Regions from separate parts of the Brachybacterium fresconis genome, predicted to be linked through region 1. Evidence: predicted binding sites of a transcription regulator. Region 1 holds the regulator's gene; the other holds the start of a gene.
What was found. The regulator HspR, encoded in region 1, represses chaperone genes until heat shock. The targets are predictions, from matches to a motif close to AAGTTGAGTCNNNNNGACTCAACTT.
Positions count from the first base shown of each region.

Region 2: the regulator HspR is predicted to act here: its motif matches at 1,892-1,916, upstream of JOF44_RS13840 (Hsp20/alpha crystallin family protein).

Region 1 covers NZ_JAGIOC010000001.1:4,407,983-4,411,185, forward strand. The annotation lists gene JOF44_RS19545 (nucleotide exchange factor GrpE) at 1-20, shown strand, start outside; gene JOF44_RS19550 (DnaJ C-terminal domain-containing protein) at 259-1,299, shown strand; gene JOF44_RS19555 (heat shock protein transcriptional repressor HspR) at 1,439-1,876, shown strand; gene JOF44_RS19560 (glycosyltransferase) at 1,794-3,059, opposite strand; gene JOF44_RS19565 (TVP38/TMEM64 family protein) at 3,073-3,203, opposite strand, start outside.
Region 2 covers NZ_JAGIOC010000001.1:3,095,163-3,098,365, forward strand. The annotation lists gene JOF44_RS13830 (rhomboid family intramembrane serine protease) at 1-460, shown strand, start outside; gene JOF44_RS13835 (pyroglutamyl-peptidase I) at 1,219-1,848, opposite strand; gene JOF44_RS13840 (Hsp20/alpha crystallin family protein) at 2,000-2,494, shown strand; gene JOF44_RS13845 (GNAT family N-acetyltransferase) at 2,630-3,203, shown strand, end outside.

The DNA of each region.
Region 1 (3,203 bases):
GGACCCGTGGTCCCGCCTGATCGACGTGCTGTGAGCTTGCGAACGGCAGGAGATCAGGCAGATGATCCCGCCTGATCGACGTGCTGTGAGCTTGCGAGCGGCAGGAGATCAGGCAGACGAGCCCGCCTGATCGGCTCAGCCTGACGGATCCACCTCACGGCGGTGCGGGGCCTGCCGGCCGATGACCGGTCGGCAGGCCCCGCACCCGTTCCACCCCGCACCCCACGAAGTACCTGACGCTCTCGGAAGGAGACGCACATGTCCTCCCAGGACTGGCTCGACAAGGACTTCTACGCGGTCCTCGGCGTCTCGAAGGACGCGAGCGCGCAGGAGATCAAGAAGGCCTACCGCTCCCAGGCCCGGAAGTACCACCCCGATCACCATCCCGGGGACGCCAAGGCCGAGGAGAAGTTCAAGGAGATCGGCGAGGCCTACTCGGTGCTCAATGATCCCGAGCAGCGCGAGCAGTACGACGCGATCCGCGCCATGGGCTCCGGCGGCGCACGCTTCTCCGCAGGCCAGGGCGGGCCCGGAGGAGCCGGCTTCGAGGACGTCTTCTCCTCCATGTTCGGCGGCGGCCAGGGCGGCGGCTTCCCCGGTGCCGGAGGACCCGGCGCCGGCGGCGCGCGCACGGCCGGAGGTGCAGGCAATCCGGACCTCGACGACATCCTGCGCATGTTCGGCCAGGGCGGCGGTGCATCCGGCTTCAGCGGCGGGGGAGGGTTCCCCGGCAGCGCCGGCGGCGCCCCCGCGAAGGGTGCCGACCTCTCCGCCCGCACCCGCATCAGCTTCCGCGACGCGGCGCTGGGCACCGAGATCCGGCTCAGCGTCGACGGCCGCTCGCTGACCACCCGCATCCCCGCCGGCGTGCACGACGGGCAGAAGATCCGCCTGCGCGGCAAGGGCCGGCCCGGACCCGGCGGCGCCCCCGCCGGAGACCTGCTGCTGACCCTCGACGTCGACGAGCATCCCGTCTTCCACAGCGAGGGCACGAACCTGCACCTGACCCTGCCGGTCTCCTTCGACGAGGCCGTGCTCGGCACCAAGGTCTCCGTGCCCCTGCTCGACGGCGGCTCCGTGACCCTCAAGATCCCGGCCGGCACCCCGTCGGGCCGCACCCTGCGGGTGCGCGGCAAGGGCATCGCCACGAAGAAGACCACCGGCGACCTCATGGTCACCGTGGAGATCGCCGTCCCCACCCATGTCGAGGGGGCCGCCAAGAAGGCGGTCGAGGACCTGCGCGAGGCCCTGGCCGACGAGGACCCGCGCGCCGGGCTCGCCGAGGCCGCCGCGCGCTGACCGTCCTCGGGACCGCGGTCGGATCGGCGGCCGCGTCCCCGATGCCCTGCTCGCGCCGCACGGCGTGGGACAGTGGAGGCCACGGCATCGGCATCGGCCGTGATGGGACGACCGTCCCGCAGGAAGGAGGATCACCGACATGGCAGCCCAGCACCGCATCGACGAGCGGGCCCCCGTGTTCGTGATCTCCGTGGCGGCCGAGCTCTCCGGCATGCACCCCCAGACCCTGCGCCAGTACGACCGGCTCGGGCTGGTCTCCCCGCAGCGCACCCTCGGCCGCGGGCGGCGCTACAGCGCCCGCGACGTGGCCAAGCTCCGCGAGGTCCAGCGCCTCTCCCAGGAGCAGGGCATCAACCTCGCCGGCATCAAGCGGATCCTCGAGCTGCAGGACGAGGTCACCGACCTCGTCGATCAGCTCGAGAGCGTCCAGGAATCCCTCGACTCCCTCACCCCGGCCCAGCGGCGCGTGTTCGCCGCGGACCGGGACGGGGAGATCAGCGCCCTGCGCCGGGGGCAGCGCCCCCAGCGGCGCGAGTCGGGAGCGCTCGTGCTGTGGCGTCCCCCGCGTCGCCGCTGACCAAGCGCCGGCGCCGGTGCGGGCGCGCGCCGGTGACGTCGTAGATCTGCTGCAGGTCGCGGGCGACCTGGCCGAGGTCGACCTCCTCGGCCGCCGTTCGGCCCGCCGCGGTGAGATCAGCCAGCCGGCCTCCCAGCAGCTCCGACAGATGCACGGCGACGTCGCCGGCGAATTCCGGGCCGTCCCCGGCGACCTGGTGCGTGAGCACCCCGTCGGGCATCCGCTCGCGATACAGCGGGATCGCCCGCACCAGCGCGGGGATCTCGCAGGCCAGCGCCTCCCACAGCACGATCCCCTCGGTCTCCTCCTTGCTCAGGAAGCAGAAGGCGTCGGCGCCGCAGTAGGACTCGCGCAGCGTCTCCGCACTGACGTACCCGGGGAACAGAGCATTGGCGGGGGCGGTGGCCAGGGCGCGGCGCACGTCGGCCGTCAGCAGACGCTCATCGGTGGTGCCGTACCAGATGAAGGTCACCCCGGGCAGGCGCCGGGCGACCTCCACCCAGTCCAGGATCCCCTTGCGCACCAGATGCATCCCCACGCTGATCACGATCGTCGCGTCGTCCGCGAGGCCGAGGGAGGCCCGCAGCCGCTCCCGCGCGCTCGGATCGGGACGGAAGAACGTGGTGTCCACGCCGTTGGAGAGCACGTGCACCGGGGCGGTCAGGCCGTACTTCGGAGCCGAGATCAGCGCCCGGGAGTACTCGCTGGGGGTGACCACGGCGTCGCCGCGGCGGTACAGATGCGCGATCCAGCGGCGAAAGAGCGGGGCCACGGCATTGGCGCCGGGGAACGAGTCGCGGAAGTCGTCCTCCGTGGAGTGCGCCCACATCAGCACCGGTCGCCGCCACAGGTGCGCCCACCGGGCGATCAGGGGCGTGTCGGGGAACGGGGTGTTCAGGTGCACCACGTCGAAGGGACGCAGCGGATTGGTGACCACCTGGTGGCCGAGGGAGCGCACCGCCATCTCCTGGTGGCGCATGGCGGCGCCGATGCCGGATTGGCCGGCCAGCCCCGCCAGCCCGCGGGGCATCAGCACCCGCAGCGGCTGATCGGAACGGACGTCGCCCCGGGGTTGACGGCCGGGCAGCGCGGAGCGCACGGCGCGCAGGGCCGTGCGCACGCGATGCGCGGCGCGGTCCCCGGTGCGGCGGGGGCGCCGCACGGCACGGGTCCTCATGTACATGGCAGGTCTCCGTTCACCAGGGCAGGAAGCGCAGGACGACGGTGCTGACGCCGAGGCCGTAGGCGATCATGGCCCACGGCTTGCACAGCAGGATGATCGCCACGTAGGTGCGCCAGCGCATGCGGGTGGTCCCCGCGATGTAGC
Region 2 (3,203 bases), 1.3 Mb from region 1:
CCTCGAACCGACGATGGGCCATGCGCGGTTCGCCGGCGTCTACTTCGCCTCGCTGCTGGGCGGGCACACCGCCGTCTACCTGATCGCCGATCCCATGAGCCAGGCCTGGTACTCCGGCACTCTCGGCGCCAGCGGTGGCGTGTTCGGCCTGTTCGCGGCGATGTTCGTCGTCAACAGACGCCTGGGCGGGCAGACGGCGCAGATCCTCGTGCTGATCGGCCTGAACCTCGTCATCACCTTCACCGTCCCCAACATCTCCTGGCAGGGGCACTTGGGCGGGCTCGTGGTCGGCGGCGCGCTGACGGCAGCCCTGTTCGCCCTGCGTCCCCAGGCCGGCCCCGGAGCCGATCGGCAGGCCCTGGCCAAGCGCTCGGCCCTGCTGCACGCTGCAGTCATCGTGGCGATGGTGCTGCTGTGCGTGGTCCTGATCATCATCAAGACCCTGACGATTCCGTCCTGAGACGCCGCGGCCGCGGCGTGTGACGTCGGGCCTGCGCCCCGCGTCGTCGGGCCCGAGCCTGCGACGTGGCCGCTCCGGTCCCGTCTGCGCTCCCGCGGACCGTCGCCGGGTGAATGACACCGGTGTGACTATCCCCAGTTGTGGACGGAATTGGGGACGAACGTGGAACGGCGGGGGACTTTCCGGGACGCATTGTGGATAACCGAGGATGCGTTGTGGACAGAAGGTGGGCGCGGTGCACGGACGGTCCGACGTACCACACGTCCGGCCTCCCGTCGCCCTCCGGCTGCTGGCCAGCGGATCTGTTCAGTGCGACCCGGCGCGCGGCTACGGGCTGACCCGGGAGCAGGCGGAACGAAACTTTCGTGACCTGGGGTGATGGTGAAAATCTCCGGGATCCGGTGTCGTCGTCGATGACGGTGACCCCGCGGTCATCGATCGCTCGGTGCCGTGGATGTCCGACACGCCGTCGACATCGCTGGTACCTGCGGAACTACAAGCCTGTCATTCGTCCACGTCTGTGGATAACGTTGTGGATAACGTCTGCATCCAGGCGTGGCGACGGTGCTGACGCAGGAGATCCGGGGTATCTCCGGGACTGATGTGCACGGCGCTCGTGCACCCCGTGGACGAATGCGCCGGAGTCTGCTACGCCCCGATGTGGCGGATGTGGCGGATGTGGCGGATGTGGCGGATGTGGCGGGTGGGCGTCGGTGTTGTCGACGCGCTCGCCATGGCGGGCGACGCGTCCGTCGGCATCACTGTTCCGCGCCGCCGGGCCGCTGAAGATCCGTCGGGGTGTCCAGCGCGACCAGCACCATGCGCGTCAGCGCCCGGGAGGCGGTGACGGCATCGACCACCGCGGCCTCGGGCACATGGACGAACCCGCCCCGGATGCCGACCAGGCTCGCATCGGTCGCGAGCAGGTGCTGGAGACGGTAGAAGACGTCGTTGCAGACGTAGGTGCCCGCCGTCTGCGAGACCGAGCCCGGGATGCCGTCGTCGGCCAGTGCGGCGACCATCGCCTTGATCGGCAACGAGGTGAAGTGTCCGACCGGGCCGCCCGCGATCACGGGGTCGTCGACCGGAGCGGTGCCGGCGTTGTCGGGGATCCGTGCATCGCGCACATTGATCGCCACCCGCTCGGGAGTGATGCCGTGGCGCCCGGCGGCGAGCCCGACAGCGACGACGAGGCGTGGGCGATGCTCCCGCACCGCTGTCGCGAGCAGGTCCCCGGCGGAGCCGAACTCGACCGGCAGCTCCTCCGCGGCCACCTCGAGCCCCTGCTCGCGCAACCGCGGCACCGCACCCCGCACGGCCTCCCAGGACTCGTTGGCCGCCGCCCCCGCGAAGGGCTCGAAGCCGGTCAGCAGCACATCGATCGCCATGGGCTCAACTGTAGAGGCGGCACCATGATCCCGTGACGCACCCGACATGAGTCGGGGACGCTCAACTATGGAATAAGACCTCGGCTCAAGGTGTTGGAGGGAGTGTCGGCGCCTCGACGGCGCCTTTCCCGAGCACACCAGGAGGACAACCATGGCTCGCACCCTCAGCCCCTTCCACGAGGTCGACCGACTCTTCTCGGACCTCACCCGCACCCCGGCCTCGGTCGGCATGCCGATGGACCTCTACCGTGACGGCGATGCCTTCACGGCGGAGATCGACCTGCCGGGCGTCGACCCGTCGAGCATCGACGTCGACGTCGAGGACCGCACCTTGACCATCCGCGCCGAGCGCGCGGCCACCGCCGCCGACGGGGAGCGCGCCTGGCTCACCCGGGAGCGCCCGTCGGGCACCTTCGCCCGTCAGCTCACCCTCGGCAGCCGCGTCGCGCTCGACAAGATCGACGCGAGCTACACCGGCGGCGTGCTGCGACTGAGCATCCCGATGGCCGAGGAGGCCAAGCCCCGCAAGATCGCCGTCTCCCACGCCGAGCACACGGCGTCGGACGGCGAGCAGCAGGAAGCACCAGAGGCGTCCGCGACATCCGAGGATGCCGGATCGCGCGTCCCGGTCGCTGCCGGGGCCTGACCGCCGCGCTCCGCACCAGCGGAGCGCCGCACCGACCGGAGGGGTCGGCCGCCACGGCGGCCGGCCCCTCCGCTCGTGCGGGTGGGCCGAGGAAAACCGCGTGCTCGCAGCGAGCCTGCTCCCTACCCTGGGGTGATGACCGCCTTCTGCCCGCTCACCGCGCTCCACCCGCCCTTCGGCCTCGTCATCACGGCCGGGGAGCTCACCCTGCGTCCGCTCGCCGATCCGGACCTGCCGGAGTACGCCGCGCTGATCCGTCGGCCGATCTTCGCCGATCCCGACTCCCCGCACGTGTTCGCCTGGTACCGCAACGACCCTGCCACCCGGGTCCGGGAGGCGCTGCGCTTCCAGTGGCGACTGCGCGCCGAGCTGACCACCGAGCAGTGGACGATGCCGCTCGGGATCTGGTCCGACGGGCGCCTCATCGGCTGCCAGGACATCGCCGCGCACCGTTTCGCCGAGCGTCGCACTGTCACCTCCGGCTCCTGGCTCACGCGGGACGTGCACGGGGCGGGCTACGGCACGCTCATGCGCCAGGCGATGCTGACCTTCGCGTTCGACCACCTCGGAGCGCAGCGCGCCGAGTCGGCCGCGGTGATGGGCAACGACGCCTCGTTCGCCGTCTCGCGCCGCTGCGGCTACGCGGACAACGGCACCCAGATGTCCACCGAGCCCGGCCCGGCCGTGCTCCAGCAGCGTTTCCTGCTCA